DNA from 4 places in the Microbacterium sp. MEC084 genome. Region 1 is predicted to be linked to each of the others. Evidence: predicted binding sites of a transcription regulator. Region 1 holds the regulator's gene; each other region holds the start of a gene.
The links. Region 1 encodes LexA, which represses DNA repair genes until DNA is damaged. Its sites were predicted from a motif close to TCGAACANNTGTTCGA; they were not measured.

Region 1 (7,920 bases):
GGCAGGCGCCGCGCATCGGCTCGCGACGAAAGGCATGGATGACTGACACCACCACACCAGATCCCGACACCGACGGCGTCGTCGGTCAGGCAGAGCCGGATCTGGTGGATCGCGTGCTCTCGCGCGCCGAGGCGCGCACCGGGGCACGGGTCTTCGGAGCCGCGCAGGCGCTGCAGGATGCGACCACGACCGGCGAGGGCACGGCGGACGGCGAGCAGTGGGATCGCGAGGAGCGCGCGGCGCTGCGTCGCGTCGGCGGCCTCTCGACCGAGCTCGAGGACGTCACCGAGGTCGAGTACCGGCAGCTCCGGCTCGAGAACGTCGTGCTCGTGGGCGTGTACTCGCAGGGCTCGCTGACCGACGCGGAGAACTCGCTGCGCGAGCTCGCGGCGCTCGCCGAGACCGCTGGCGCCGTGGTGCTGGACGGCGTGCTCCAGCGGCGCCCGCACCCGGACCCCGCGACGTACATCGGTCGCGGCAAGGCCGACGAGCTCAAGGACATCGTCGCGGCCGTGGGAGCCGACACCGTGATCGCCGACACGGAACTCGCACCCAGCCAGCGGCGCGCGCTCGAGGACGTCGTCAAGGTCAAGGTGATCGACCGCACCACGGTGATCCTCGACATCTTCAGCCAGCACGCCAAGAGCCGCGAGGGCAAGGCTCAGGTCGAGCTCGCGCAGCTCGAGTACCTGCTGCCGCGCCTGCGCGGCTGGGGTGACTCGATGAGCCGCCAGGCGGGTGGCCAGGTCGGCGCCGGCGGCGCGGGCATGGGCTCGCGCGGTCCCGGTGAGACGAAGATCGAGCTCGACCGCCGTCGCATCCGCACGCGCATGGCGCAGCTGCGCCGGCAGATCCGCGACTTCGCGCCCGCGCGCGAGGCGAAGCGGGGCGAGCGCAAGCGCAACACGATCCCCTCGGTCGCGATCGCCGGCTACACCAACGCCGGCAAGTCGAGCCTGCTGAACCGGCTCACCAGCGCCGGGGTCCTGGTCGAGAACGCGCTGTTCGCGACCCTCGACGCCACGGTGCGGCGGTCCGAGACCTCGGACGGCCGCGTCTACACGATCGCCGACACGGTCGGCTTCGTGCGCAACCTGCCGCACCAGCTCGTGGAGGCGTTCCGTTCGACCCTCGAGGAGGTGGCCGACGCCGACGTCATCCTGCACGTCGTCGACGCGCATCACCCCGACCCGGCCGGGCAGCTGCAGACCGTCCGCGACGTGATGGGCGACGTGGGCGCGCGCGACATCCACGAGATCGTCGTCTTCAACAAGGCCGATCTCGTGGACGACGACACGCGCCTCGTCCTGCGGGGCCTCGAGCCGAACGCGGTCTTCGTGTCCTCGCGCAGCGGCGAGGGCATCGACGAGCTGCGCGCGGCCATCGAGGCGGCGCTGCCAATGCCCGAGGTCGAGATCCGCGCGCTCGTCCCGTACGACCGCGGCGAGCTGATCTCGGCCATCCACGAGCAGGGGCACCTTCTCGAGCGCTCGCACGAGGAGGGCGGCACGCTGGTGCACGCCCACGTGTCCGAGCGCCTCGCCGCGGCGCTCGAGCCCTTCCGCGTGGCCTGAGCATGCGGATCCGGCCGTACGCAGCCGCCGACCGCGACGCCGTCGCGGAGATCTGCCTGCGCACGGCCGACTACGGCGGGGACGCCACGGGCGTGCTCGAGGACGACGGGCTGTGGGCGGACGTGTGGGCGCTGCCGTACGTGTCCCGCCACCCGGACCTGGCCTTCGTGCTCGAGGACGAGGGCCGCGTGATCGGGTACGTGGTCGGCACGGATGACACCGACGCCTTCGAGGAGTGGTTCCGGGTCGACTGGTGGCCGTCGCGCACCGAGGGACGCGCGCGACCCGAGCGGGAGCGAACGCGCCAGGAGGGCATCCTGCTCTACGCCTACGGACGCCGGCCGGGCGCGGAGCCGTACGCCGCGGCGGGCTACCCCGCGCACCTGCACATCGACCTGCTGCCCGAGGCGCAGGGGCGGGGGTGGGGGCGCCGGCTCATCGAGGCGCTGGTCGCCGAGCTGCGCCGCCGAGGCGTGCCGGGGCTGCACCTGACCGCCGCGACCCGGAACGCCGGCGCGCTGGCGTTCTACGACCGCGTCGGGTTCTCGCGCCTGCCCTCGCACGAGGGGGTCCAGGCGTTCGGGATGCGGCTGGGCTGACCCGGAGTCAGTCCAGGTCGATCGGCGGCACCCCGGGGGTCTCGAACCCGAGGATCGCGCCCAGGAAGGCCAGCTCGGCCTCGAACGCGCGCACGAGCGTCTCCGCCTGCCGGAAGCCATGCGACTCGCCCTCGAACAGCAGGTACTTGTGCGGCACGCCGTTGGCCGCCAGCGCGTCGCGCAGCGCCTCGGACTGCGACGGCGGCACCACCGGGTCGTCGGCGCCCTGCAGGATGAGCAGCGGCGTCCGCAGCGTCTCGGGCCGCGACAGGGGCGAGCGGCTGACGTACAGCGGCTCGGCCTGGGGGAGCGGGCCGACGAGGCCGTCGAGGTACCGCGCCTCGAAGTCGTGCGTGTCGTCGGCCAGCCGCCGCAGGTCCGCGACGCCGTAGCGGCTGATGCCGGCGGCGAACACGTCCGTGTCGGCGACCGCGCACAGCACGGTCCAGCCGCCGGCCGAGCCGCCCTTGATCGCGATCCGGGCGGGATCCGCCAGACCCGCCGCCGCGAGCCCCCGCGCGGCGGCGGCCGTGTCGGCGACGTCGACGATGCCCCAGCGGCCGCGCAGCCGCTCGCGGTACGCGCGGCCGTAGCCGGTCGATCCGCCGTAGTTCACGTCGAGCACGCCGATGCCGCGGCTCGTGAAGTACGCGACCGCGAGCGAGAGCTCGCCCGACGCGTGCGCGGTCGGCCCGCCGTGCACGAGCACGAGGTACGGAGGCAGCTCGCCCTCGGGAGCGGTCGCATCCGGGTTGGTCGGAGGGTACGCGAACGCGTGGACGTCGCCGTCCGGACCCTCGAAGGTCACGGCGCGGGAGGTCGGCATCCATTCAGGGGCGAGCGCCGAGACCCCGCCCCGCAGCGCGGTGAGCGTGCGCGCGTCGACGTCCAGGAGCCAGAGGCCTCCGGGGACGCGGATGCCGGCGCCCGTGAGCAGGACGCGGGAGCCCTGTGCGTCCCGCACGAGCACCCCGCCGGTGAGCGAGGTCTCCAGGCCGTCCACCGCGCCGCACGTCGGATCGATCACGATGAGCTCGTCGGCGCCGTGCGTGCGCACCGCGACGATCCGGCCGTCGTCGAGCGCCGCGAACCAGCGGGTCGCGAGGTTCCACAGCGGTCCGCCCGTGTCGGCGTCGGCGGGGTAGATCGGCTCCGGGCCGGTCGCGCCGAGGCCGTCGAACCGCACCCAGTGGAGGTTCCAGCGGCCCTCGGGGTCGGCGGTGAACATGAGCTCGTCGTCGCCGGTCCACTCGGGCTGCAGCGCCGAGATCCCGCCGTCCTCCGTGCGGCCCCCCGCGACCACCACGTGCTCCGCCACGCGCCCGTCGGGGCCGATCCGGCCCACGCGCAGCTCGGAGGCGTCCCACGGCATGTCCGGGTGGTCCCACGCGATCCAGGCGAGTCGGTCGCCGCGCGGCGCCGGGTACGCGAGGAAGTCCGAACCGGCCACCACGCTGAGGATCGCCTCGGGATCGTCGGCCGCGGAGCCGTCGAGCGGGATCACGACGATATCGCGCACGGGGGAGCGGTCGCCGGCGTGTGTCTCGCGCACGGCCCACAGCCGGCCCCCGCCGTCGGGACCGGCGGCGAACGTGAGGTCGCCGAAGCTCATCCCCAGGCCCGCCGGCGTGAGGGGCTCGGGCGCGCCGCCCACGGTCAACCGGTGCACGCGCTGATCCGAGCCCTCCACGAAAAGCAGCTCGGAGGCCGGCGTGACGGTCCACGCACCGCCGCCGTACTCGTGCACGCGCGAGCGCGCGTTCCAGGGCGCCGGCAGCAGCGCCTCGGGCTCGTCGTCCGTGAGCCGGAAGACCGCGGTGCGCCCTCGCTCCGACGGCACGCTCTCGCTCCACCAGATCTCGTCGCCCACGAAGCGCGCGCCGTCCAGGCGAGGCGAGCCTCCGGCGATGTCGGCTGCCGCGATCGGCGAGGGCCAGGATCCGTATGGGAGCGTCTGTGCCATGCCCCCACGCTATCGGGGAGCCGCGGAGGTCAGACCGCGCGCATCACCGCGACGACCTTGCCCAGCACGACCGCCTCGTCGCCGAGGATCGGCTCGAACGCGGAGTTGCGCGGCAGGAGCCACGTGTGGCCGTCGCGCTGCCGGAAGACCTTGACCGTGGCCTCGCCGTCGAGCATGGCCGCGACGATGTCGCCGTTCTCCGCCGTGTTCTGCACGCGCACGACCACCCAGTCGCCGTCGCAGATCGCGGCGTCGATCATGGACTCGCCCGAGACCTTCAGCATGAACAGCTCGCCCTTGCCGACCAGCTGGCGGGGGAGCGGGAAGATCTCCTCGACCTGCTGATCGGCCGTGATCGGCACGCCCGCCGCGATGCGGCCGACGAGCGGCACCATGGCGGCGTCGCCGACCGTGGGCATGCCCGCGTCGAGGTTCTCCGCCGACTGGCCGGGGAGGTCGATCAGCACCTCCATCGCACGCGTCTTGCCGGGGTCGCGGCGCAGGTAGCCGCTCAGCTCGAGCTGCCCCAGCTGATGCGTGACGCTCGAGAGCGACTTGAGGCCGACCGCGTCGCCGATCTCGCGCATCGTGGGCGGGTAGCCCTTGGTCTGGATCGAGCGCTGGATGACCTCGAGGATGGCCAGCTGCTTGTCGCTGAGGCTCTTGCGGCGCCGCGTGCGGGGCTTCTCGTCGGCCGCGGCCGACTGTCCGGCGTCGAGGTCCGACGTGCTGGTGTCGACGGCGCTCATGTCCCGTGCTCCTTCGCTCCGACATCCGATGTCGGTGGCCCGTGGTGGAGTGTGCTTCATCGAAACGGTATCCGAGAACCACGCGGATCCGGAAGATCTGTTCGAGCGTGTCGCGTGACATCTCGGACCGGTTTTCGAAGAAGACGTTGACAGATTCGAAGCTTCGAAGATAGATTCGGAACAGAGCTTCGCATCCGGCCCTCCCGGCCGAGTGCCGGATGCGAAGCCTCTCCGATCCTCTCGAGGAAGCTGAAGGAGCCGCAGATGACCACCGTGAGCATCACCGCCTACCAGGCCCCGGTCCGCCCCGCCCGTGCCCTCCGCACCGAGCGCGCCGTCCGCGTGACGCCGGCGACGCGGCTGCGGCTCACGCGCCGCGGTCGTCGCGTGCTGGCCGCCCTCGCCGCGGCTCCGGTCGCCGCGGGCCTGGCCCTCGCCGTCATCAGCGGCGGAGGCGCCCTCGCGTCGCGCGAGGACGGCGCACCCGCCGGCACGTTCGACACCGTGACGGTCATGGCGGGCGACTCGCTCTGGTCGATCGCGGAGGAGATCGCTCCGGCCGCGGACCCGCGCGACGTGGTGGACGCGATCGTCGCGCTGAACCAGATGCAGAGCTCGTCGGTCGCCGCCGGAGAGCGGCTCGCGATCCCGGCGGAGTACTCCTCGGCCCGCTGACGGACGAGAGGCCACCCGTCCGAGCGGCCCTAGCATTGAGAGGGTGACGGTCACTCTCGACGAACTGCCGATCCGCGACGACCTGCGCGGGCAGAAGCCCTACGGGGCACCTCAGGCGCCTCTCCCCGTGGCACTCAACGTCAACGAGAACACGCATCCCGTGCCGGCCGAGGTCGCGGACGACATCGCCGACGCGGTGGCCCAGGCTCTGCGCAACGTCAACCGCTACCCGGATCGCGAGTTCACCGAGCTCCGGCAGGGCTTCGCGCAGTACCTCGGCCACGGCCTCGACGAGAGCCGGATCTGGGCCGGCAACGGCTCGAACGAGGTGCTGCAGCACGTGCTGCAGGCGTTCGCGGGTCCCGGGCGCTCGGCGTTCGGCTTCGAGCCCACCTACTCCATGTACCGGCTCCTCACACGGGGCGTCGGGTCCGAGTGGATCGGCGGCACGCGCGGCCACGACTACACGATCGACCCGGAGGACGCGGCCCGCCAGGTGGCGGAGGCGCGGCCCGATGTCGTGTTCCTGTGCGCCCCCAACAACCCCACCGGCACGCCGCTGTCGCTCGACGTGGTCGAGGCCGTGTACGACGCGACAGACGGCATCGTGGTGGTGGACGAGGCGTACCAGGAGTTCGCGCCGCACGAGTCGCCCTCGGCGCTGACGCTGCTGGGCGGGCGCCCCCGCCTCGCGGTCTCGCGCACCATGAGCAAGGCGTTCGCCTTCGCCGGCGCCCGCGTGGGCTATCTCGCGGCCGATCCGGTGCTGATCGACGCGCTGCGCCTGGTCCGTCTCCCGTACCACCTCAGCGCGCTGACGCAGGCGGCCGCGACCGCGGCTCTGCGGCACTCCGACACCATGCTGCGGATGGTCGACGAGATCGTCGTGCAGCGGGACCGGATGTCGGCGACGCTCGAGGCGCTCGGCTACCGCGCGTACGAGTCGTGGACGAACTTCGTGCTGTTCGGCGGCGTCTCCGACCCCGCCGCGACGTGGCAGGCGCTGTACGACCGAGGCGTGCTCATCCGCGACATCGGCATCCCCGGCCACCTGCGGGTCACGGCCGGCACCGAGGAGGAGACCACGGCGTTCCTGGAGGCCCTGGCCGAGCTGGGCCGTCGCTGAGCGGAGGCCGTGCGCGGTCGCCGCGCGGTCCGGCGGCGACCGCGCCCCGACTAGACTCGCGGGCATGACGACTGCCCGAATCGCACGCCGCACCCGCTCCACCAGCGAGTCGAGCGTCGAGCTGGAGCTGAACCTCGACGGCACCGGCCGCAGCACCATCTCGACCGGCGTGCCGTTCTTCGACCACATGCTGACGGCGTTCGCGAAGCACTCGCTGACCGATCTCACGGTGACCGCGACGGGCGACACCCACATCGACGCCCACCACTCGGTCGAGGACATCTCGATCGTGCTGGGCCAGGCGATCCGCGAGGCCCTCGGCGACAAGTCGGGCATCTCGCGCTACGGCGACGCCCTCGTGCCGTTGGACGAGGCGCTCGCGCAGGCCGTCGTCGACATCTCCGGCCGGCCGTTCCTCGTGCACGAGGGCGAGCCCGCCGGCTTCGAGCTCCACCTGATCGGCGGTCACTTCACCGGGTCGCTCGTGCGCCACACGTTCGAGGCGCTCGCATTCAACGCGGGCCTCACGATGCACGTGCGCGTCATCTCGGGCCGCGATCCGCACCACATCGCCGAGGCCGAGTACAAGGCGCTCGCGCGCGCGTTCCGCCAGGCGAAGGCGCTCGATCCGCTGGTCGAGGGCATCCCGTCGACCAAGGGAGCCCTGTGAGCGAGGCGAACACCCCCGACGACGCCGTGCGCGAGGGCGACAAGCCCGTCGTCGCGGTCCTGGACTACGGCTCCGGGAACATCCACTCCGCCGTCAAGGCCCTGCAGTCGGCGGGAGCGGACGTGCGGCTCACGCGCGACCGCGGCCTGATCCTCGACGCGGACGGCCTGCTCGTCCCCGGCGTCGGCGCCTTCCGGGCCGTCATGGAGCAGCTGCGGTCCGTGCGGGGTCCCGAGCTCATCGAGCGCCGCCTGGCGGGCGGACGGCCCGTGCTGGGCATCTGCGTCGGCATGCAGGTGCTGTTCGAGCACGGCATCGAGCGGGGCGTCGACACGGAGGGCCTCGGCGAGTGGCCCGGCGTGGTCGAGGAGCTCAAGGCGCCCGTCGTGCCGCACATGGGCTGGAACACGGTGGAGGCGGGGGAGGGCTCGCGCCTGTTCCGCGGGCTCGAGGACGAGCGCTTCTACTTCGTGCACTCGTTCGCCGCGCAGGAGTGGACGCTCGACGTCCAGCCGCCCTTCCCGCAGCCGGTCCTGACCTGGGCGGAGCACGGCGGCCGCTTCC
Region 2 (7,920 bases), on a different contig from region 1:
GCCGGGTGCACCGTGACCGGCGTGCCCGGCGCGAGCGCGCCGGACGGGTCGAGGTCGACCCGTCCCGACAGCTCGTGGCCGGGCACGAGGGGCTCCCGCACGACGTACTCGCCGTTCGCGCCCTCGAAGCAGTAGTGCAGGTCGGATCCGCAGATGCCGACGTAGTCGATCCGGATCCGCACCTCGCCCTCGCCGGGCTCGGGCTGCGGCGTCTCGCGCACCGCGAGCGCCTCCTTGCCGTCGATCCAGACCGCGCGCATGTGGTTCCTCCTGCTCACACGACCGCGGTCATGCCGCCGTCGACGAAGATGTTCTGCCCCGAGACGAAGCTCGACGCGTCCGACGCGAGGTAGAGCAGCGTGCCCCACAGCTCGCGGAAGTCCCCCCAGCGCTGCGCCGGGGTGCGGTTCACGAGCCACGAGTTGAACGCCTCGTCCTCCACGAGGGCGCGGTTCATCTCGGTGGCGAAGTAGCCGGGCGAGATGGCGTTGACGTGGATGCCGAAGCGCGCGAGATCCGCCGCCATGCCCTGGGTCAGCAGCGCGACGCCGCCCTTCGACGCCGAGTACGGCGCGATCGTCTGGCGCGCCAGCTTCGACTGCACCGAGCCGACATTGATCACCTTGCCCGAGCCGCGCTCGGCCATGCCGGGCGTGACGAAGCGCGACACGTAGAACACGCTCGACAGGTTCGCGGCGATGACCGTGTCCCAGTCCCCCACCGGGAACTCGGTGAACGGCGCGCGGCGCTGCACGCCCGCGTTGTTGACGAGGATGTCGGGCACGCCGTGCTCGGCGATCAGGCCGCCGATCCCGTCCTCGACCGCTGCGGCGTCCGTCACGTCGAACCCGATGCTCGCGGGGCGGAAGCCGCTCGCGCGCTCGAGCTGGTCGCTCGCGTCGCGCAGGGCACCCTGGTCCCGGCCGTGGAGCACCACCCTGGCGCCCGCCTCCGCGAGCGCCAGGGCGAGCGACCGGCCGAGGCCGCGCGACGAGCCCGTCACCAGGGCCAGGCGGCCCGTGATGTCGAAGATGTCGTTCGTCATGGTCCCGGCCGCCGGATCAGAAGATCGCGTAGACGGCGAGCACGATCGCGAAGCCGACGAGCGACTCCAGCGCCTGCTGCACTGTCCACGTCTTCAGCGTGGTCTTCACATCCATGTTCATGAGGCGGCCGACCAGCCAGAAGCCCGAGTCGTTCACGTGGCTGGCGAACACCGAGCCGGCCGCCGCCGCGAGCGTGATGGCCGCGGTGTCGACGACGCCGAAGCCGCCGGCCGTGACGGCCGGGGCGAGCAGGCCCGCCGTGGTGACGAGCGCGACCGTGGCCGAGCCCTGCGCGACGCGCAGCGCGACCGCGATCAGGTATGCCGCGAAGATGAGCGGCAGGCCGAGGTCGTCGAGCGACTCCGAGAGCGCCGCGCCGATCCCCGACGCGCGCAGGACGCCGCCGAACATGCCGCCCGCGCCCGTGATCAGGATGACCGACGCGACCGTGCCGAGCGTGTTCTCGATCAGCTTCTCGAGCGCCGATCCGGTCTCGCCGCGGAACTTGCCGAGCACCAGCAGCGCGACCAGCGCGGTGATGAGCAGCGCGACCGGCGACGTGCCGATCAGCATGAGCGCCTGCACCCAGGTGTCGTCGCGGTTGACCGCGCCCACCGAGCCCAGCGCGTTCAGGCCCGTGTTCATGAAGATCAGGAGGATCGGCAGCAGCAGGATCGCGACGACCGTGCCCGCCTTGGGCGGGTTCACCGGCTGGTCGGGGTCGGTCGTGCCGAACAGTGCGGGGACGATCATCGGGTAGCGCTTGTTGACGAACTTGCCCCACAGGTAGCCCGACAGGTACCACGCCGGGAACGCGATCACGAGGCCGATCAGCATCACGACGCCCAGGTCGGCGCCGAACAGCTCGGTGGCCGAGACGGGGCCCGGGTGCGGCGGCAGGAAGACGTGCATGACCGAGAACGCCGCGGCGCCGCTGAAGCCGTAGAGCAGCAGGTTCTTGCCGCCGATGCGGCGCGCGACGGCGAAGATGATCGGCAGCATGACCACGAGGCCCGCGTCGAAGAAGATCGGGAAGCCGAGGATCAGCGACGTGAGACCGAGCGCGAACGCCGCGCGCTTCTCGCCGAAGATCGCGACCATCCGCTCGGCGATGACCTTGGCGCCGCCGCTGGACTCGATCAGGCGGCCGATGATGGCGCCCAGGCCGATCAGCAGCGCGACCGATCCGAGCGTCGATCCGAAGCCCGAGACGAGCACCTCGTTGACCAGCACGCCCATCGGCAGCCCGGTGGCGATGGCCGTGAGCAGCGAGACGACGATCAGCACGAGGAACGCGTGCAGGCGCACCTTGATGACCAGGAACAGGATCAGGGCGACGGCCGCCGCGGCGATGCCGAGCAGCGGACCGGCCCCGAGGGTCTGGGTCCAATCTTCCATGTGGTTTCTCCGTTGAAATCGAGGGATCGCGCCGTCGTGGCGCTCCGCGCGTCGCGGCTCGGGAAAGTCGAGACCGCTCAAAGGTACTACTTATTCAGCAGGTAAGGTAGCACCATTCCGGATGGCAAGGGAGCGAGATGGCCGGTGGAGTGCACTCGGACGTGCTCGGCGAGCTGGGGCGGCGCATCGCGGCGGGCGAGATCCCGCCCGGCGCCGTGCTCACCCTGGCGGGCATCGAGGCCGAGCAGGGGGCGTCGCGCACCGTCGTGCGCGAGGCGGTCCGGGTGCTCGAGAGCCTCGGGATGGTCGAGTCCCGCCGCCGGGTCGGGATCACGGTGCTCCCCCGCGAGCGGTGGGACGCGTTCGATCCCCTCCTGATCGGCTGGAACCTGGAGGGACCGTTCCGGCAGCAGCAGCTCGAGGCGCTCATGGAGCTGCGCGTCGCGGTCGAGCCGATGGCCGCGCGCCTCGCGGCGGAGCGGGCGACGCCGGCCCAGCGCGCCGAGCTCAAGCGTCTCGCAGAGGAGCTCAACGACCTGGGCCATCGCGGCCTGGGCGCCTCAGACCCCTATCTCGAGATCGACCTGGCGTTCCACGCGACGCTTCTCGCAGCATCCGGCAACCCGCTGCTGGCGGCGCTCGAGCGCCCGGTGCACGCCGTGCTGGAGGGCCGCACACGCCTGGGCCTCACTCCCTCGATCCCAGTCGCGGGGACGCTCGAGGACCACCTGCGCCTCGCGCTCGCGATCGTCGCCGGCGACGCGGATGAGGCCGAGCGGCACTCGCGCGGGCACATGCACACCGTGTGGGGCGAGGTGGCCGGCGACGCGTCGGCCTGGGGCTGACGCGAGCCCGTGCTCAGCCGCGGGCCGCGAGCGCGGCCTGATACAGGTCGCGCGACGAGTGCCCCGTGTGCGCGGCGACCTCGGCGGCGGCATCCTTGAGGCGCGTCCCCGACGCGACCAGGCTCTGCACCTGGGCGAGCGCGTCCTCGAGCGGGGTCTCGCCCGCGGTCGCGCCCTCGACCACGATCACGAGCTCGCCGCGCACGCCCGCCTCGGCCCACGCGACCAGCTCGGCGAGCGTGCCGCGCGCGACCTCCTCGTGCAGCTTCGTGAGCTCGCGGCAGACCGCCGCGCGCCGGTCGGCGCCGAACGCGGACGCCATGTCGGCCAGGGTCTGCGCGACGCGGGTCGGCGCCTCGAAGAAGACGAGGGTGCGCGACTCCGCCGCGAGGGCCGTCAGCTCCCGGCGCCGCTCCCCGGGCTTGCGGGCGACGAAGCCCTCGAACGCGAAGCGGTCGGTCGGCAGGCCCGACACCGCCAGCGCGGTGAGGACCGCGCTGGGACCGGGGATGGCCGTGACCAGGACGCCGGCCTCGGCCGCCGCCGATACGAGCCCGTAGCCCGGGTCGCTGACGGTGGGCATGCCCGCGTCGGTGAGGACGACCAGATCCTGCTCGCGCGCCAGCTCGACCAGCTCCCCGGCCCTCTGCCGCTCGTTGTGGTCGTGCATCGCGATCAGCCGCGGGCGGTTCGAGATCCCGAGCGCGGCGAACAGCCGCTGCGCCGTCCGGGTGTCCTCGGCCGCCACCAGGGGGGCCTCCTCGAGCACCTCGATCAGGCGCCGCGAGGCGTCGCCGAGGTTGCCGATCGGGGTCGCCGCGAGGATGATCACCGCCTCAGCGTAGCCGCGTCCACCCCCTTGGCCCGGGCGCGGCCGGCGCCCAGACTGGGGGTCCTACGACGAGAGGAGCCAGCCATGGCCGACACGCCGCTCATCCAGATCATCATCGGAAGCACGCGCCCCGGACGTATCGGACGCACCGTCGCGGAGTGGTTCACGGCGCACGCCGAAGCAGACGAGCGGTTCGACATCGAGCTGATCGATCTCGGCGAGGTGAACCTGCCGATGCTCGACGAGCCGAACCACCCGCGCAAGCGCCGGTACACGCAGGAGCACACGAAGCGCTGGAGCGAGACCATCGACCGCGGCGACGCGGTCGTGTGGGTCATCCCGGAGTACAACTACGCGCTCAACTCGGCGACCAAGAACGCGATCGACTACCTGTTCCACGAGTGGGCAGGAAAGCCCCTCGGCGTCGTGAGCTACGGCGGCGTCTCGGGCGGCCTCCGCGCGGCACAGCAGCTCAAGCAGGTCGGCTCGTCGCTGTGGATGAAGACCATGCCGGACATCGTGATGATCCCGAACGTCCACTCCCTGGTGGACGACGACGGCGCACTGCAGCCCACCGAGATCATGGACACGTCGGCCGCAGCGCTGCTGGACGCGATCGCCGAGCGACTCTAGCCCGGGACGCCGCTTCCGCGCTCGACCTCAGAAGGGTGGGGCGCCCCCACCGGCGTATTCGATGCGGTACGGGCTGTCGAAGTACTCGTACCCGGCCGGGGACCGGTACCGCAGGATGCCGCGGCCGACCTGGGTCACGCCCCAGGGCGAGTGGTGCTTCATCATGTGATGCGGCTCGCACAGGTGGGCCGTGTTCTCGACGCTGGTGGGGCCGTCCTTGGACCACGGGATCGTGTGGTCGATGTCGCAGTTCTTCGCCTTCGTCGTGCACCCCGGGACCCGGCAGGTGCCGTCCCTGGCCAGCAGGTACCGCCGCTGCGCCGCCGTCGGCGTTCGGTGGTCCACCGTGAGGAGGGCCCCGGTGTCGGGGTGCAGGAACAGCCGCTCCCACCCCACCGCACCCGCCGCGAGGCGACGCGCGGTGTCCGCGTCGATCGGCCCATGCCCCGCCAGCAGGGCCGCCTCGTCGTCGAGACCGGCGAGGGTGTTCACGGGGATGGTGACCTCGATGGTCGCGGCGATGTGCGCCTCGACCGGGTGCCCCGACGGCATGCCCGACAGCAGCAGATCCAGTGCCAGATCCGCCCGCAGCCGCCCCAGCTCCCGCTCGTCCGCCGCGACCGCGGGGTCGTCTGAACCGCGGCGGGCGCGCGTGACCACCCTCGCCTGTGCGGTGAGGCGGTCATGGGCGGCGTGGATCACGTACGCCGGACCGCTGATGCACAGCACCGCCTGCCCGTCCGGCTGGTCCTCCACCCACGTGCCCCGCCGCTCCCGCGCCTCCTCATGCCGCACCGTCGCCGACACCGGCTGATGCTTCTCCGCCACCCGCGCAGCCAGCGCCTTGGTGCGATACGGGGTCGCCTTCTCCGCCAGCGGGAGGATCTCCGACTCGAACGCCGCCCGCACCGCATCCTCATCGAGGTCCGCACCGGCCTCTGCGATCACCTGCGCATGCCGCGAGGTGATCCGCCCCTCCCCCAGCGCCGCGTGCGTCGCCGGGAACCGGGTCACCAGCGTGTGGGCGCGATCCATCCGGCCCTGCATGGCGCGGGGCGACTCCCTCGTCGCCAGCGCCACCTCCGCGGCCATGGACCGCACCGGGAACTCGTACACGCTCGCATCCGGCATCCGCCCCATCTGATCGATCGCGATGCCCATCGCCTCCGCCTGCAGCGCCGCCTCCTCGGCATCCAGCCCCGCACGCTCCCCCCCGGATCGCCTTCAACCGCTCCACGATCGCCCGCGTCCGCGACAGCTCAGCCGGGGTGAACCCCCACCCCGAGGCATCCGCATCCGTGAACCGTGGCATGCCCCCATCATCCCACCACCCTCGGACATTTGTTCGAAGGTCGGGAGAGGTTGTGGAGAAGTCGGAGGGCTGCGCCGCGGGCGGGTTCAGCCGTTTCGACTCCGCTCGCTGGCGCTCGCTCAGCTCAACGAACACGGCGGGGCGGCGCTCCCTCGCTCGGCGCCCGGGGCCGACGAGCGCCCGCCGTAGGCTGATCGGGTGACTCTCGCGCCCCGGACCGCCCGCTGGCTGGTCCCGCTCGCGCTCACGCTGCTCGCCGCCGCGCTGCGCTTCATCGGGCTGTGGCATCCGCAGGACCTGGTGTTCGACGAGACCTACTACGTCAAGGACGCGTGGACGCTGCTGCACCTCGGATACGAGGGCGCGTGGCCCGACGACGCGAACGAGAGCTTCACGTCGGGCGACACCGACGTGTACTCCACCGACGCCGCGTACGTCGTGCATCCGCCGCTGGGGAAGTGGCTGATCGCGCTCGGCATGCTGCTGTTCGGGGCCGACTCCGGCTTCGGATGGCGCTTCTCGGCCGCGCTGATCGGCACGCTGCTGGTGCCGCTCGTCTACGAGATCGCGCGGCGCCTCTCGGGCTCGATCGCGATCGGCGCGGTCGCGGGCGGCCTGCTCGCGGTCGACGGGCTCGCGATCGCGCTCAGCCGGGTGAGCCTTCTCGACGGGTTCCTGGCGTTCTTCGTGACGCTCGCGTTCTGGTTCGTCCTGCTCGACCGCGATCGCACCGACGAGCGCATCCTGTCGTCCGAGGGCATCGCGGGCCCCTTGATGTGGCGCCGCCCGTGGATCGTCGCCGCCGGGCTCGCGCTCGGCGCGGCGTGCGCCGTCAAGTGGTCGGGGCTGTACGTGCTCGCCGCCGTCGGCATCTGGATCGTCGTCCACGACGCCATCGTGCGGCACCGCGCGCGCAAGGAGGAGTGGTTCGCCGGATCCGTGCTGCAGGGCGCCATCGCGTTCGTGCTGCTCGTCCCCGTCGCGGCCGCGGTCTACCTCGCGTCGTGGACCGGATGGCTCGTCACATCGGGCGGCTACGACCGGGGTTCGGATGCGAACCCCCTCGTCGCGCTCCTCAACTACCACTCGTCGATGTACGCGTTCCACGTGGGGCTCTCCAGCAGTCACCCCTACGCCAGCCCGGCCTGGCAGTGGCCGCTGCTGCTGCGGCCCACCGCGATGTGGCTGGCCCGCCCCGAGGCGGGCGAGGAGTGGTGCGGCTGGAGCGACGACTGCATCGGCGTGATCGGCAGCCACCCCAACCCCGTGACGTGGTACGCCGCGTGGGCGGCGGTCATCCTGGCGGTCGTGCTGCTCATCCGCCGCCGCGCGGGCGCCCTCACGCCGGGCTTCGGCTTCGCGCTCACCGGCCTCGCGGCGACCTACCTGCCCTGGCTGCTGTACCCGTCGCGCACGATCTTCCAGTTCTACACGGTGGCGATGCTGCCGTTCCTGGTCATCGCGCTGGCCCTGGCGCTCGGATGGCTGACGCGTCCGCGCGATCCCGTCACGCCGCGCGACCCGAGCCCGGTGGAGGTCGTGTCGGCCGAGGAGGTCGCGGCGGCCGAGACGCGCGCGTGGCGGGTGTTCGCGATCGCGTTCGTCGCGCTCGCCGTGCTCACCGCGGTGTTCTTCCTGCCGCTGTCGACCGGCTTCCTCGAGCCGTACCCGCTCTGGCAGCTCCACAACTGGCTGCCCGGCTGGGTCTAGCACGAGGCCCCGGATCCGACGTCCGGATCCGGGGCCTCGACGGCTCAGCGAGCGTCAGTTGAGCTCGAGCGGGTGGGCGCCCACGCGGCCCGAGCCGTCCAGCGGGTCCAGCGCGTCGATCGCGGCGACCTCGGCGTCGGTCAG
Region 3 (7,920 bases), on a different contig from region 1:
CTGCACGTGGGCGACCAGCTGCCGGGGGAGCGCGCGCTGGCCGAGCAGCTCGGTCTGTCGCGCGGCACGCTGCGGGAGGCCCTGCGGGTGCTCGAGGTGCTCGGCGCGATCGAGTCCGGCACGGGTTCGGGCCCGCGGGCCGGGACGTTCGTGACGGCATCCCACGGGCCGGCGATCAGCACGGTGTTCCGGCTGCAGATGGCCACCCGGCAGGTGTCGCCCGAGGACGTGTTCCGGGTGCGGCTCGCGCTCGAGACGCAGGCCGCCTCCCAGTCGCGGCCCGAGCAGGGGGACTGGGGCGCGGCAGCCGCCCTGCTCGGACGGATGGACGATCCCGAGCTGCCCATGGCGGAGTTCCTTCGGCTCGACGCGGAGTTCCACGTGCTGTGCTCGCGCACCGCCGGGAACACGCTGCTCAGCGTGCTCATGGACGCGCTGCGGCTCGTGATCTCGGACCACACGCTCGAGCGCGCGGCCGCTCTGAGCGACTGGCGCGGCACCGTGGACCGGCTCCAGCGCGAGCATCGGGCGATCCTCGACGCCCTGCGCTCGGGCCGCGGAGACCTCGCGGCAGAGCACCTCGAGCGCCACATCACCGGGTACTACGGGCTGACCGCGGCAGCGGCGCGCTAGGGCGGCATCCGAATCCGCTTTGACGTGGAGCGGCGTCGAGCGCTATGGTTCGTGTGGTCCAACCACACAGTCGGTGGTGGACGAAGTGCGGATCTCGAAGAGGAGCTGTCCCCGTGACCATCACAGACAAGGCCCGAGCCACGGGCACGCCGCCCGCGGAGCGGCTCAACTACAAGGTGCTGCTCGGCAGCCTCTCCGGCAGCGTGATCGAGTGGTTCGACTTCCTCGTCTACGGGACGGTCGCCGCGCTGGTCTTCAGCAAGACCTATTTCGTGACCGACAGCGAGTTCGTCTCGATGATGTTCTCGATGGCGTCCTTCGCCCTCACGTTCTTCTTCCGTCCCGTGGGCGGCGTGATCTTCGCGCACATCGGCGACCGCATCGGCCGCAAGAAGACGCTGTTCATCACGCTGATGCTGATGGGTGGCGGAACGGTCCTGATCGGACTTCTGCCCGACTACGGCACGATCGGCATCGCGGCGCCCATCCTGCTGATCCTGATGCGCATCCTGCAGGGCATCGGCATCGGCGGCGAGTGGGGCGGCGCGCTGCTGCTCGCGTACGAGTACGCGCCGCGCAACCGCCGCGGCCTCTACGGCGCCGTGCCGCAGATGGGCATCAGCATCGGTCTGGCGCTCGCATCCGGGGTCGTGGCGCTGCTCACGCTGATGCCCCCGGACCAGTTCCTGTCCTGGGGCTGGCGCATCCCGTTCGTGGGCAGCGTCGTGCTGCTGGCGATCGGCGTCTGGATCCGCTCGAGCCTCGACGAGACCCCCGAGTTCAAGCGCGTGCAGCAGTCGGGCGCGGTCGTGAAGCTCCCGATCGCCGAGGTGTTCCGCAAGCACTGGCGCGCCGTGCTCGTGTCCATCGGCGCCAAGGCGACCGAGACGGGCCCGTTCTACATCTTCGGCACCTACGTGATCGCGTATGCGGCGGGCCTGGGCGTCGAGAACAACGTCGTGCTCACGGCCGTCACGACGGCCGCCGTTGTCGCGACCGTGTGGATGCCGCTGTTCGGCCGCATCTCCGACACGGTGCCGCGGGCCCTGCTGTACCGCCTCGTCGCGATCGCGACCATCGTGTACGCGTTCCCGTACTACTGGATCCTCAACGTGGGGGAGACGTGGGCGGTGTTCCTCGCCACGATCATCGGCTTCGGCCTGCTGTGGGGCAGCGTGAACGCGATCCTCGGCACCCTGATCGCCGAGAACTTCAGCCCGGAGATCCGCTACTCGGGCGCGACGCTCGGCTACCAGGTGGGTGCCGCGATCTTCGGCGGCACCGCGCCTCTCATCGCGACCGCGCTGAAGGAGGCGACCGGAGGCGCGTGGTGGCCCATCTCGATCTACGTGATCGTGTGCGCCCTGCTCGGTCTCGTCGCCTCGTTCTTCGTCAAGCACGTCGCGCACCGCGAGATCTGATCCCGCTCACGAGGCCCCGGGCGCATCGCGCCCGGGGCCTCGTGCTGCCGCGACGGCTCAGCCGGCTTCCGCGCCCCTGTACCCGACGAACCAGGTCGGCTCGATCCGGTACATCCGGATGTCGTCGCCCCAGGTGGTGGGATCCGACCCGTAGTGCGCGGCCCAGTGCGCGATCGTCTCGTCCCAGGCGGGATCCGCCGGCGTCAGCGCGACCGCGGTGCCGTGGCAGAAGACGCCGATCCGCTCGCCGTCGACGTGCGCCGCGCTGACCGGCGGGCGTGCGGCCAGGTGACGCGCCTTGGCGGCACGTCCGTCGGTGCCGAAGGTCCAGCGGCCGTGCAGGAAGTGCCCGTCCACCGCGCTGACGCGCGGCTCGCCCTTCGCGGTCACGGTCGCGAGGCTCAGCACCTTCATGCCGATGAGCGCGTCGACGATCTGCGGCGCGGTCATCACGTGCTCGCCGGCGATGATCGCGCGCAGGTGCGGGGTGGCGCCGGCGCGCGAGGAGTCGATCAGCCGCTGCAGCGACTCCACCTCTTCGGGGGTCTCGTACATGGCGCCGACGCTAGTCGCGGCTGCCGACATCCGCACCGGCATCGGCTGCGGGCAGCGGGGTGCCCTGATGGTGAAGCAGGCGCCACGCCCCGTCCGGCGTCCGGATGCGCCGATCTCGACGAAGTCGGCGGACAGGAAGGCACGCACCCGGGCCGGATCACGTCTGGCCTCGGGTGTCTGCAGCTCGCGCTCTCGCCCCAGCACCTCGTCGACGGCCCCGTTCTCGAAGCCCTCGCGTCGCCGGCGCTCCTCGAGCGTCTCCAGCTCCTGGAACAGGGTGAGCTGGAGCCCGTCCGGCGCCCGGAGGCGCGAGTTGAGCGACCGCCAGGGCGTCTCGCGGGGCGACGCCTCGACCGCCGCGCCGCCCTGCTCGAGGCGCCGGGTCATGGCGTCGGCGTCGTCGACCTCGAACGCGACGCGGAGCGGGTCGCTGACGCCGCCGTCGGTCTCCACTCGGTCGATCAGGGAGACCTGCGCGCGATTCGAGATCTCGAGCGTCGCCTCGCCGGCGAGCAGGATCGCGACGCGGGCGTCGCCCTCGCCGTTGAACGCGGCCTGCTCGGTCATGCCGCCGACGTCGCGATAGAAGCCGACGGCCTGATCGAAATCATCCACGGCCACGACGAGGCGCATCTGGCGGACGGGGGACGGTGCGTCTTCGCTCATGGCGTCCACGCTAGGAGCCGCCGAGGGGGAGTGGGCCCGGATCAGCGACATCGGCCGCACCTCGGTCGACACGGGGGAGGATGGACGGATGCAGGACATCGAGCTGGCGCGGATCCCGTCGGGCACGGTGACGCTTCACGACGCGCGCCGGAAACTGAGACGGATGGTGAGCCTCGAGCCGTTCGAGATCGGGGTGTTCGCGGTCACGCAGGAGCAGATGTCCGAGCTGCTCGGCGAGGGGGAGGAGCACCCGCACCCCCGTCGCCCGGCGGTCAATGTCAGCTGGCAGCGCGCCATCCGGTTCTGCAACGCGGCCTCGGAGTGGGAGGGGCTCGACCCCGCGTACACGTTCGACGGCGAGGACGTCACCTGGCACGTGGACTCGGACGGCTATCGCCTGCCCACCGAGGCGGAGTGGGAGTACGCCTGCCGCGCAGGGTCCACGGGGCCCCACTACGGCCTGTTGCGCGACGTCGCGTGGACGGCGGCGGATGGGGCCTCCTCGCCCCGGGACGTCGGCGGCAAGATGCCGAACCTGTTCGGCCTGTTCGACACGCTCGGCAACGTGTGGGAGTGGTGCTGGGACCTGCTCGATCCGGCGCGCTACGGCGACTACCGGGTGTTCCGTGGCGGAGGGTTCGTCGACGAGTCGTACAACGTGCGCGCCTCGGTGCGCCGCGGCGGCGGACCCCGCATGCACCACGACGACCTCGGCTTCCGGGTCGCGCGAGGCGGCTTCGACGCGCGCGACGAGGCCCAGGGCTGGTCGGCGGCAGCCGACCGCGAGCGCGCACTGCAGGACGGGCCGCTCCCGACCGGGTGGACGCCGCTGCGCTGATCTGCGTGGGCCCTGCCGTCGGCGGCGGCGGTTCAGAACGGCGCGGTCTCTTCGATCTCGACCGGGGGCGGATCGGGGTCTGTCGCATCGAGTTCGGCCATGAAGCGCACCGCCGGCGCGGGGCGGTCGGTGATGCGGCGTCCGGTGGGGCTCGTCCAGATCATGACTCCGCCGCGTCCGTGCTCGAGACCCCATGCGCCGTGGTGCTTGAGCATGTGGTGCGCACGACAGAGCGCTGAGAGGTTGCACACCGCGGTCTGGCCGCCCTCGCTGTGAGCATGGGAGTGGTCGAGGTCGCACCGGTGGATCGGCTGCCGGCAACCCGGGAACCTGCAGTGCTCGTCGCGCGCGGCGAGGAAGCGGCGCTGGGCGGCGGTCGGCGTGTATGCGTCGACTGTGCGGAGGCACCCGGTGTCGGGGTCCATGAACAGTCGCGCCCAGGTGGGGGTGTCAGCGGCGAGGCGGCGGGCGATGTCGGGGGAGACGGGCCCGTGCCCGGCCAGGAACGCGGCGTCGTCGCCGAGGCCTGTGAGCGTCTCGGCGGGGATCGTGATCTGCACGGAGCCGCGGATCGCCGCCAGCGCGTTGCCGCCGGTCGCATCGGACACCTGCGCGGTGGGGTGCCCGGTGAGCGCGAGGTCGGCGAACACGTCGGCCCTGATCTGCGCGAGCGTGCGCTCATCGACCGGGTCGCCGTCCTCGACGGCGAGGTCGTCGACGACGGGCCCGTACGCGCGACGCGCCTCGTGGCGTGCGGCGCGCCGGATCGTGAGCCCCATCTGGGTGAGCCGGTCCTGGATCGCGTGCGCCCGCACCGACTCGACGACCGCGTGGAACTCGCTCATCCCATCGCCGAGGTCGTCCACCCAGGTGCACCGCCGCGCGCGGGCGGTCTCGTGCCGCTCGACGACCGACGTGGGCTCCACCCGCTCGGCAACGGCGTGCGCGACCGGTCGCAGCCGGCCCGGCGTCAGCGACTCGGCGCGATCGAGCACGACCTGCTCGTACCGGGCCCGCGCGCGCTCATCGTCGAGCCGCAGCCCGGCATCCACGATCACGTCGGCGTGCGCGCGGGAGATCCGCCCCTCCGACAGGGCGGTGTACGTCGCGGGGAAGTCGGTCGTGAGGATCGCGGCACCGTTCATCCGGCTGCGGATCGTGCCGTCGGCCGCGTTGGTCGCGGTGGCGATGTCGGCCGCGATCGCCCGCAGCGGCAGCGCATACGACGACGACGGATCGAGCTCGGCCATGATCTCCACCGCGATCGCCTGCCCCGCCGCAAGGAAGTGCGCCTTCATCGCCTCGAGCTGCGCGATCATCCGATCCGCGGTCGCCACCCCCGTGATGACCGCCTGCAGCGCCTCACGCCGGGCGGGATCCAGGTCCCATCGCTCCGCGAAACTCTGCTTGGCCATAGACCCAGTCTCCCACGAGGCTCGGACATCCGTTCGAGTATCCCCGCATTGTGGAGAACTCGACGGGATCCGGTTGAGGCGTTCGGCTTCCGCGTCCGGGCCGCCGGCACGGTCCGATCCGATCGCGAGCAGGCCTCCGATCGCTGACCCGCTCGCGGCCTCGGTGGCGCGCGCTCAGTTCGCTGGCCCATCAGGTCTGGGATGACTGCGCGACGGACGGACGAGCGGTGGTGCGCGTGCACCTGAAGATCCGGTACGCGCCGTTCGAGACGAAGACCATCGGGCGAAAGCTCGCGGAGCCCGCGCGCAGCGAGCACGTCCTGGTGGACGCCGCGCTCGCGCTCGCGCAACGGATCGACTCCGAGCGCGAGATCCGCCTGCTCGGAGTGCGCGCGGAGATGGCGATGCCGGCGGGTGACGAGATCGAGCGCACACCGGTGCGCGGGCGGATCTGACCCCGCGGCAGGTCAGGGCGCGGCGTGCCCGTGCGCGTGCTCGGCCATCGCAGCGACCTCGCCGACCACCCTCGGATGTGCCAGCACGCGGAAATGCCCGCCGGTCTCCAGGCGCACGTTCTTCGCGCCTGCGAGCTCGCTTCCCCCGGGGATGTGCGGGTCGAAGGCCGCGTACACCGATGTGATGCGGGCGTTGATCGCGGTCTCCCTCGCGAGCGCGAGGATCGTGGCGTTGCGAGGGGAGAAGCTGCGCAGAGTGGCCGACACCATGAGCGCCGCGTATCGCGAGCCGCCGAACGGAGAGGCCACCGCGACCATTCCGCGCACGCGAGCCGCTCCGGCGCCGAACGCCATGAGGTGCTTGCCGATCAGTCCGCCCTTGCTGTGCGCCACGAGGATGACGTCATACAGCTCGTGCGCGACCAGGTGCTGCTCGACGAGGCGCGCCGCACGGTCCACCGGGATGCGGTTGTTCTGAAGCGGATCGACCACATGCACCGGATGTCCGCGCTTGTGCAGCGCGACGATGAGCGGCTGCAGGAACTTCCACGTCTCATAGACGCCCGGGATCACGACGATCGGCACGCCGCCGCCCGTCCAGAAGGCCGACGGCCGCGTGCGGTTCAGGAACGCCCGCGCCTGCCAGACTCCCGCGTACGCGTAGTCGAGCGTCCACCAGACCCACCGCCGGAGGAGGCTCATCACGGCTCGCCGACCCCCAGGAACCAGTCCAGCGCCGACGCGACCGCGCGGGGCGCGGTGTGCTGCACCAGGTGCGGATGGCCCGGGACCGTGACCGAGCGGGACCGCTGTGCGCGGCGCGTCAGCTTCGCGCACCAGTCCGCACCGGCGATCGGATCGCGGCCGCCGCGCAGCACGAGCAGCGGCTGCGTGAGATCCCCGACGCGCTCCTCCATCGGGTATTCCAGCATGTGCGGCAGCTGACGGAGGTACCACCGGGGGCCGCAGCGCAGATACTCGGTGAGCACTCGGGCGTTGGCGGACGGGGTCTCGCGGGTGCTGTCCACGCCGAGCGCGAGGGCCTGCGCGAACGCGGTGCGGTGTCGGTCGTCGACCACCGGGCCGATCGTGGCCACGTGCGAGACGAGATCGGGGCGCTGCGCGCCGAGCTCGACCACCCACTGCGTCCCCATCGAGTCACCTACCGCGACCGCCGCCTCCTCGCCGAGGTCGCCGACCACCTCGCCCAGCATCTCGGCCATGCGGGCGACGTCCGGCGACGAGGCCGGCTTGGGCAGCCCTCCGAAGCCGGGCAGGTCGACCGTGTGCACGGAGTGGTGCCGTGCCAGGACGCCGTGCAGGCGCGAGAACAGGCGGTGCGAGATCCCGATCCCGTGCACCAGAAGGAACGCGCGTCCGCTGCCCGGCCGTTCGGTCGAGAACACCCGGAAGACGTGCCCATCCAGGTCGACGACGCGCGTGATCGGCATGCCCCCATTGTGCGCGACCGCTCCGTCGCGCACCCGGGGCTTGACGTTGCCGGGGCGATAGCGTGACGGGATGGGCTTCTCGATACGAACGGTCCGCGCCTCCGAGTGGCAGGCGTTCCGCGACCTGCGTCTGCGGATGCTGCGCGACACCCCCATCGCGTACAACGAGACCTATGCGCACGCCGCCGCGCTGCCCGAGTCGGAGTGGCGCGAGCGTGCAGGCCGCGGCCAGGAGCCCGGCAACATCTCCCTCGTCGCCGTCGCCGACGACGGCACCTGGATCGGCATCATGCGGGGGTTCGTCTCGGCCCGCCGCGGGGCGATGCTCGTGGGCGTGTACGTCGACCCGGCATGGCGGGGCGGTGAGGGCGGGGTCGCGGATGCCCTGCTCGAGGGGATCGTCGACTGGGCCCGCACGCGCGGCGACGCGCTCGTCCTCGAGGTGCACGAGGACAACCCGCGCGCGATCGCGTTCTACCGGCGCCA
Region 4 (7,920 bases), on a different contig from region 1:
AGGGCTCGAATCCGGCCTCGGTCGAGCGGTGGATGTCGTAGGACGCCGGCGTGCCCGAGAGCCCCGCGAACGTCCACTTCAGCTCGACCTCGCCCGTCGGCTGCACGGCGGGCGACGTGATCGCGACGTGCTCGACGCTGTCGACCGCGACGTTGTCGATCGAGAGCCGGCCCGAGGCGCTGTCGAGCATCGGCTCGATCACGAGCGTCGCCGTGCCGGCGGGCACCTCGACGTACTCGCGCACGTGCTTCCAGGCGTGCGTGCCGGAGGTGACGCCGACGCGGGTCAGGGTGCCCGTCGGGGCCCGCGCCAGCCACGGACTGCGCGCTGATGCCGGTGCCCCGCGCCCGCCACACGCTCCAGTCCGCGGGCTCGCCGGAGGCGGTCACGACCTCGAAGCCCGGGTTCTTCACGGTCAGCGCCGCGGCGTGGGCGGGGACCGCGCAGGTCAGGATGAGGGCGACGGCTGCCGCCGTGGAGCCCAGGATGCGCAGGGCGGGGCGTCTGGCCATGGAGGGCCTTCCTTCCGGGGGATGGGTCTTCGTCGAACCGGCGGCTTCGGGGGCCGTTCGCCGCCGGACCGGACGGCGACGTCGGGGCTGTAGGCGGTGCCCCGAGGATAAGAAGGCTCGTAAGATCCGGTCAATCGAAGCGCTCGGCTCGAAAGAAGCGAAAGTCGACGGGGGTTTGGCAGGTCGCCCCCCGGGCCGGGTGCTCATCAGGGGGCGACCTGCGTCGGTCGGGTGGCGCTCGCTGGGGGCGCGCCACCTGGTCCGCGCGCACGGCGGGGCCCTGGTGTCCGGCCGACCTCGGGTTCGTCGGCCGCGGGTTTGGGGAGACCTCGACGCCGCCCCAGCCGTGCGATGCCTGAGACTAGGGAGTGCTCGGGCGGCATGTCAACACCCGTCGAGCGGTTCGAAAGATCCGAAACCTGCATATCGATATGCCTGGTCGGAGGGCAGAACTTTCAGTCGCCGCCGGGGTGATGCGGCGGACCCGGTGGGCGACAATGGAGACCATGAGCCACGCCGGGAGGGCTGCCGCGCGGCGTCGGCTGCGCGCGCGGCGCAGAGTGCGCGCCGTCGCGCTGCTGATCCTCGCCGTCGCGCTCGGGATGGGGGCGTTCGCCGTCCTCTCGCCGCTGCTCGCGGGCGCCGAGAAGGCGAGCGCGGTGCCTTCCCTCGTCGACCAGCCGCCGGTGGCGGCCGCGCTCCCGGCCCCGCGCGTGGAGCAGGTCGAGGCATCGGAGGCGCCCTGCGAGGCGCCGGAGGTCGTCGCCGCGCTCCGCGACTCCGATGCGGACGCTCTCGTGGCCGCGTTCGGTGGCGGGGAGTCGCTGCGGCAGGCGGTGCTCGACGGCGCGGCGCCCTGCGTGCGCCTGGACGATCCGGCGATGCCGTGGGTGGTCGTCAACAAGCTGCGTCCGCTCGATCCGATCGACTATGCGCCGCGGGAGGTGCGCCGGCCCGCGGCGCGCGTCGCCGACGTCGGTCTTCGTGCCGACGCCCTGGCCGCCTTCGAGCGGCTCGCCGACGCCGCGGCCGAGGGTGCCGGGAGGATCGCGCTGTACAGCGGGTACCGCTCCTACGACACCCAGGTCTCGACCTATGCGGCGCAGGTGGGCGCGCGCGGCGGCGGGGCGGACGCCCTGTCCGCCCGTCCCGGTCACAGCGAGCATCAGCTGGGGCTGGCCGCCGACGTCGTGGCGTGCGGCGCGTGGGGGTGCGGCGACATCTATGAGGTGGGCGGGACCGCGCAGGGGCGCTGGCTCGCCGAGAACGCGTGGCGCTACGGATGGATCGTCCGCTACGAGGCCGGGCGCAGTGTGACGACCGGCTACGACGCCGAGCCCTGGCACCTGCGCTACGTGGGCCGGGGCATCGCCGAGGCGTACCAGGCGGGCGGCTTCCACACGCTCGAGGAGTTCTTCGGCCTGCCTGCCGCGCCGGACTACGACTGAGCGCTCAGAACAGCGTCGCGGCCTCCGGGATCGCGCGTCGCTCGGTCGCCCTCGTCGCCGCGGCCCGCCCGCGCGAGGTCGTCACGACCCGCGACGCCGTGGCGGCCGCCGGCGCGGGCCGGCGCCACGGATCCCCGTCGGAGCGGCCGTCGAGCCGGTGCGCCCGGATGAGCGGTCGGATGCGCTGCGACAGCATCGTCCGGTACGCCTGCGGCGCGTTGACGGAGGCGCCCGGATACAGGCCGCGGTAGGCGGGCAGGAGCTCCGGATGCTCGCGCGCGAGCCAGCGCATGAACCACGGCTTCACCCCGGGTCGCAGGTGCAGCGCGCCGTGCACGACCCGGGCCGCGCCCGCGGCCTTCACCCGGGCGAGCGCGGCGTCGAGCGCCTCGGGGGAGTCGGAGAGGTGGGGGAGGATCGGCATCAGGAACACCGACACCGCGAAGCCCGCGTCGGCCGCCGCGCGCACCGTGTCGAGGCGGGCCTGCGCCGTCGGTGTCCCCGGCTCGATCGCCTGCTGCAGCTCGTCGTCGTAGACCGCGATGGAGAAGGCGAGCTGGATCGGCACATCCTGCTTCAGCCGCGTCAGCAGCGGCAGGTCGCGCCTCAGCAGCGAGCCCTTGGTCAGGATCGAGAAGGGCGTGCCCGACTCCGCCAGAGCGGTCGTGATGCCCGGCATGAGCTTGTAGCGACCCTCGGCCCGCTGGTACGGATCGGTGTTCGTGCCGAGGGCGACCGGCTCACGGCGCCACGACGAGCGCGCGAGCTCCCGCCGCAGCACCTCGTCGACGTTCACCTTCACGACGATCTGCGAGTCGAAGTCGCGCCCGGCATCCAGGTCGAGATACTCGTGCGTCCCCCGGGCGAAGCAGTTGTGGCTGATCACGCCGTTCGCGACGAAGTCCCCCGTGCCGGTGGTGATGTCCACCATGTCGATGTCGTGCCCGAGGTCGTCCACGGACACGACACGCAGATCGGCGGCGGTCTTCACAGCGTCGCCGATGAGCTGCTGCTTCCCGCTGAGCGCCGGCCGGGTGGCGTCGAAGAACCGCTGCCGCATCGGCAGCCCTCCTGTCACTCGCACGGACCGCACGCCATTGGGCCGGGGTGGTTCGATGACGCACGGGATGCCGACGGCCTCCAGGGACTCAGCGGTCAGGGAGAGCAGTTCTTCATCCTTGTTGCTGATCCGCAGGACGCCTCGCGAGCAGCTCCCCTCCGCATCGAAGATTCCGGCGAGGAAACCCGCCCGCCATTCGCGGGACCGCGTTCGCGGGATCGTGATCAGATGCTCGATCGCCGCGACGTCTTCCACGCGTGCGGTGTGGATCGCGATCATCTGCTTGCGTGCGCCCTCCGCGGCGCTGAAGGTTCGCGTTCGCGTGGGAACGCCGGAACGATCGAGGAAGTCCCGCGATCGGTCCAGGGCGGCGCGGTCGGTCTCCGTGAGCGCCAAGCGGAACATGTGGATGTCGCGGATGCGATCCGCGCTCCGATACGAGCGATGGAAGATCATCCCGTCGCCCCGGATCATGCCGGCGAGGTAGCCGCGTCGGTAGTGCGGCGTCGGCGATGCGGAGTCGGGCGGCGGCCCGCCGATGCCGAATCCCATCAAGCGGTTGAGGGCGGTGAGGTGGGGGCGCTGCTCGGGGCCCGTGGTGGCGCCGTGGACATGCTTCCAGCCCCTGTCGGTCAGGAACCGATGGTCGCCGCTCGCCGTGATCTCGGTGCCGTCGGCCAGCGTGACGCGATACGCGCGCTTTCTCGACGGCCACTTCGCGCGGACCGTCGTGCGCACGTAGCGTCGGTAGGCACCGTGCCGCTCGGTGCCGACGATCTCGTCGCCGACGCGGATCTCACGAAGCGGAACCTGGCGGCCGTCGGCCCGCAGGATCAGGGTGTCTGGGCTGAGGCAGTACACGCAGGCATGGGTGCATCCGCGATACGGGTTGATCGTCCAGTCGAACGGCATGCTGCTCGAGCGCGGCACATGGTTGAGGGCCGACTTGGCGGCGACCTCGTGGAACGTCACGCCCGCGAACTCGGGCGTCGTCACCGACCGGACGAGTCCGTCGAGCTGCTCCATTCCGGGCAGCGCGTCGGGGTCCGAGACGCCGAGCTCCTGTCCCTGCCATCGCATGGATTCATCGAACACCCGTTCTATCGCCAAGTCAAGCGACATCAGAACACATGTGCGAAGCGATCCGGCCCTGGTGGCGCGGGTGCGCGCGTGCGAGACTGCGGGCATGACCGCGCGACTCGCCCTCCGAACCCTCGCTCCGATCGTCCTGGCCGGATCGCTGCTGATCGCCGGCTGCTCGGCCGGCGGCGAGGAGGAGGCGCCCGAGGGGGCGACCCCGCCCGCGGAGTCCTCCGCGCCCGCGGAGACGCCCGCGGACGAGGCGCCGTCGGGCGAGGTGGTCGATGAGGCCGTGCTCGAGGGGTACGTCGTGGCCGCGGGGCTCGAGCCGATCGACATCGAGGCCATGGGTGGGGTCGAGGGGCTCAGCGGCCTCTTCGCGGATGCGGAGATCGAGCCTGCCGAGTGCGCGGCCGCGGTCGAGAGCGGGCTCGCCATCGCCGAGACGAGCGAGAGCAGCATGGCCGTGGGCGTCGACGAGGCGACCGGCCAGTCGGGCGGAGTGGTGAGCTTCGCGGAGGCGTCGATCGCCGACGGCGCCGTGGAGTCGGGCCTGTCGAACATCGACGGCTGCGGCGAGATCACGATCACCATGGCCGACGGGACGTCGGTGACGAGCACCATCAGCGAGGTCCCGGTGTCGATCGACGGCGCCGACTCGGCGTACGGGGTGCAGACCGACTCCGTGATCGAGGGCACCGGCGCGATGAGCTCCGTGACCGTCACGGCGCTGGTCGACTCGCTCGTCGTGACCGGCAGCGCGATCGGCGGTGCGGAGGCGGCATCGGGCGCAGAGGACGTCGCCCAGCGGCTCGTGGACGCGATCGCGGCGGGCTGACCTACACCTTGCGGCGTCGCGGCGTGAGCCGCACCTGAGGCATGGTCGGGGCGGGGATGCGCTCGTCGCCGTGCGTGACGACGTGGCCGAACCGCTCGGACCCGGCCTCCCACTCCTCACGCGCCTCGACGATCTCGTCGTGGTCCCGGCCCACGAAGTTCCACCACATCACGAGGTCGTCCGCGAACGGCTCCCCGCCCAGGAGGAAGAACATCGCGCCGCCGATCGTCGAGACCTCGATGCCGTCGCGGTTCACGCCGAGGTAGAGCAGGTCCAGAGCCCCGAGCGATGTCGGTTCGCCGGTGCGGCCCGCGTGCGCGACGAGGTCGCCCTCCACCCCCGCGATCGCGTACTCCCAGTCGCGGCGGAACGGGATGCGCACGCGCGATCCCGGCGCCAGCACGACCTCCGCGCCCACGATCGGCGTGTAGACGGTGGCGGGGGACACGACGTCCCCGAGCTCGCCGACGACCACCGTGGCGTCCGCGTCGGCGCCCTCGAGGGCCGGGAGCCTCAGCGTCGGCAGGTCGGCATGGCGCTCGAAGTCCGGACCGCCGTGGCGGCGGCTCTCCGGGAGGGCGATCCACAGCTGCAGCGCGTCGAGCGGGATGGGATCGTCGCCGACCGAATACTCCGAGTGGGAGATGCCCCGGCCCGACGTCATGATGTTCAGCACGCCGCGGCTGATCGTGACGTCGCTGTCGATGCTGTCGCGGTGGCGGACCTCGCCCACCAGCGGCCACGTCACGGTCTGCAGTCCGATGTGCGGGTGGGGCTCCACCCGCATCAGCGCCTCCTGCGGCCCGAAGCGGTCGAAGAAGCACCATGCGCCCACGGTCGGCAGGTCGCGCTGCGGCAGCGAGCGGTGAACCGCCATGGCCCTGACGCCGCCGAGCGGCACCTCGCGGGGCTCGAGCAGCAGCTCACGAGGGCCGTCGCACGCGTCGGCGGTGAGGTCCCACTCGTCGGTCGCGGCGTCGAGGCGCGTCATGCCGGGGACTCGCCCTGCGTCGCCGCGTCGAGCGGGGTGCCGCCCGGCCACTCCACGACCGCGCCGGCCACCTCGTTCTTCTGCAGATACGCCGCCACGAACGGGCACAGGGGGATGATCGTGTCGCCGCGGCGCGCGACGTCCGCGAGCGCCTCGGAGGCGAGCGTGTCGCCGAGCCCCTGCCCGCGGAAGGCGGGATCGATCTCGGTCGCGATCATCCGGATCCGGCCCTGGCCCTGCTCGAACCGGATGAAGCCGGCGACCGTGTCCTCGTGGGTCGCGTCCGACAGGTGCAGCTCGTACCGGCTCGCGTCGTCGTTGCGGGTCACTTTCAGGTCTGCCATGCGGGCTCCTTCCGTCGGGCTCCCACGCTACGGCGTGGCGCCGACGCGGGGAAGGCTCGTCCCCAGGGCCGGAGGGCGCCGGGTCGCCGGCGACGCCCAGGGGACGTGTCGGAGCCCGCGCCTAGACTCGAGCGCGTGACCCCGAGCACCCCCGAACCGAGCAGCGCCCGCGCGGGCGCGGCCGGCTGGGGGTCCTGGGCGCCGACGGATCCCGACGACCAGGGCGGCCCCGGCGACTGGATGCCGTACGAGCCGCCGCCCTACGACGAGCCGCCCTTCGACCCGTATCTCGACGCGCCGCCGCCCGACGACTGGGCGCCGCCCGCTGCGGATGCCTCGGGCCCGGCCCGCCGCTCGGCCCGCGTCGCGGCGCCGGGCGTCGCGAGCGGTGTGCGCCCGTCGGTCTACGCGACGCCCCTCGAGGCGCTCAAGACCGTCTACGGCTACGACGCGTTCCGCGGCGATCAGCGGCAGATCGTCGAGCACGTCGTCTCGGGCGGCGACGCCGTCGTCCTGATGCCGACCGGCGGCGGCAAGAGCGTCTGCTACCAGGTGCCCGCGCTCGTCCGCGAGGGAACGGGCCTCGTGGTCTCGCCGCTCATCGCGCTGATGCACGACCAGGTCGACGCGCTCGTCGCGAACGGCGTGCGCGCCGCGTACCTCAACTCGACGCAGGCGCCGGACGAGCGCGCGCGCGTCGAGCGCGCGTACGTCGCCGGCGAGCTCGACCTGCTGTACGTCGCCCCCGAGCGCCTGAACGGCGAGCAGACGCTGCGCCTGCTCGAGCGTGGCACGCTGAGCGTGATCGCGATCGACGAGGCCCACTGCGTGTCGCAGTGGGGCCACGACTTCCGTCCCGACTACCTCGCGCTCGGCGGCCTCGGCGAGCGGTTCCCCGGCGTGCCGCGCCTGGCCCTCACGGCGACCGCGACGCCCGAGACGCACCGTGAGATCACGGAGCGCCTGCGGCTGCCCTCCGCCCGCCACTTCGTGGCGAGCTTCGATCGGCCCAACATCCGGTACCGGATCGACGCCAAGACCGAGCCGCGCAGGCAGCTGCTGGACTTCATCCGCTCCCAGCCGGAGGGCGCGGCGGGGATCGTGTACGCGCTGAGCCGCAACTCGGTGGAGCAGACCGCGACCTACCTCGCCGGTCAGGGCATCGACGCCATCCCGTACCACGCGGGGCTCGACGCGGCGACGCGGGCGCGGCACCAGTCCCGCTTCCTCCGCGAGGACGGCGTCGTCGTCGTGGCGACCATCGCGTTCGGCATGGGTATCGACAAGCCCGACGTCCGGTTCGTGGCCCACATCGACCTTCCCAAGTCGGTCGAGGGGTACTACCAGGAGACCGGGCGCGCGGGCCGCGACGGCCTGCCCGCGCAGGCCTGGATGGCCTACGGCCTGGGCGACGTCGTCCAGCAGCGGCGGATGATCCAGCAGTCCGACGGCGACCGCGCGATCCAGCAGCGGCAGGGGCAGCACCTCGACGCGATGCTCGCGCTGTGCGAGACGGTCGGATGCCGGCGCCAGAACCTGCTGGGTTACTTCGGGCAGCGGTCCGAGCCCTGCGGCAACTGCGACACGTGCCTCACGCCGCCCGAGACCTGGGACGGGCTCGTTCCCGCGCAGAAGCTGCTGTCGACC

Region 2: B5M43_RS02540 (HNH endonuclease signature motif containing protein) is a predicted target of LexA. The motif match lies at 6,088-6,103, and genes of this name have one in related genera.
Region 3: B5M43_RS00225 (HNH endonuclease signature motif containing protein) is a predicted target of LexA. The motif match lies at 5,550-5,565, and genes of this name have one in related genera.
Region 4: B5M43_RS03140 (intein-containing Rv2578c family radical SAM protein) is a predicted target of LexA. The motif match lies at 4,108-4,123, and genes of this name have one in related genera.

What each region holds. Positions count from the first base shown of each region.
Region 1 covers NZ_MYFP02000003.1:266,042-273,961, forward strand. Annotated here, with positions in the region: gene hflX (GTPase HflX) at 39-1,574, shown strand; gene B5M43_RS05470 (GNAT family N-acetyltransferase) at 1,577-2,173, shown strand; gene B5M43_RS05475 (prolyl oligopeptidase family serine peptidase) at 2,181-4,136, opposite strand; gene lexA (transcriptional repressor LexA) at 4,166-4,885, opposite strand; gene B5M43_RS05485 (LysM peptidoglycan-binding domain-containing protein) at 5,150-5,560, shown strand; gene B5M43_RS05490 (histidinol-phosphate transaminase) at 5,595-6,686, shown strand; gene hisB (imidazoleglycerol-phosphate dehydratase HisB) at 6,751-7,356, shown strand; gene hisH (imidazole glycerol phosphate synthase subunit HisH) at 7,353-7,920, shown strand, end outside.
Region 2 covers NZ_MYFP02000001.1:516,200-524,119, forward strand. Annotated here, with positions in the region: gene B5M43_RS02510 (zinc-binding dehydrogenase) at 1-260, opposite strand, end outside; gene B5M43_RS02515 (SDR family oxidoreductase) at 275-1,045, opposite strand; gene B5M43_RS02520 (GntP family permease) at 1,062-2,444, opposite strand; gene B5M43_RS02525 (FadR/GntR family transcriptional regulator) at 2,582-3,289, shown strand; gene rsmI (16S rRNA (cytidine(1402)-2'-O)-methyltransferase) at 3,303-4,121, opposite strand; gene B5M43_RS02535 (NADPH-dependent FMN reductase) at 4,206-4,754, shown strand; gene B5M43_RS02540 (HNH endonuclease signature motif containing protein) at 4,782-5,915, opposite strand; gene B5M43_RS02545 (dolichyl-phosphate-mannose--protein mannosyltransferase) at 6,265-7,776, shown strand; gene B5M43_RS02550 (aldo/keto reductase) at 7,831-7,920, opposite strand, start outside.
Region 3 covers NZ_MYFP02000001.1:38,331-46,250, reverse strand. Annotated here, with positions in the region: gene B5M43_RS00245 (FadR/GntR family transcriptional regulator) at 1-633, shown strand, start outside; gene B5M43_RS00240 (MFS transporter) at 747-2,054, shown strand; gene B5M43_RS00235 (VOC family protein) at 2,112-3,275, opposite strand; gene B5M43_RS00230 (SUMF1/EgtB/PvdO family nonheme iron enzyme) at 3,364-4,113, shown strand; gene B5M43_RS00225 (HNH endonuclease signature motif containing protein) at 4,146-5,528, opposite strand; gene B5M43_RS00220 (hypothetical protein) at 5,645-5,983, shown strand; gene B5M43_RS00215 (triacylglycerol lipase) at 5,996-6,685, opposite strand; gene B5M43_RS00210 (alpha/beta fold hydrolase) at 6,685-7,434, opposite strand; gene B5M43_RS00205 (GNAT family N-acetyltransferase) at 7,505-7,920, shown strand, end outside.
Region 4 covers NZ_MYFP02000002.1:97,031-104,950, reverse strand. Annotated here, with positions in the region: gene B5M43_RS03150 (hypothetical protein) at 1-244, opposite strand, end outside; gene B5M43_RS03145 (M15 family metallopeptidase) at 1,019-1,960, shown strand; gene B5M43_RS03140 (intein-containing Rv2578c family radical SAM protein) at 1,965-4,100, opposite strand; gene B5M43_RS03135 (sensor domain-containing protein) at 4,207-4,938, shown strand; gene B5M43_RS03130 (pirin family protein) at 4,940-5,929, opposite strand; gene B5M43_RS03125 (GNAT family N-acetyltransferase) at 5,926-6,273, opposite strand; gene recQ (DNA helicase RecQ) at 6,514-7,920, shown strand, end outside.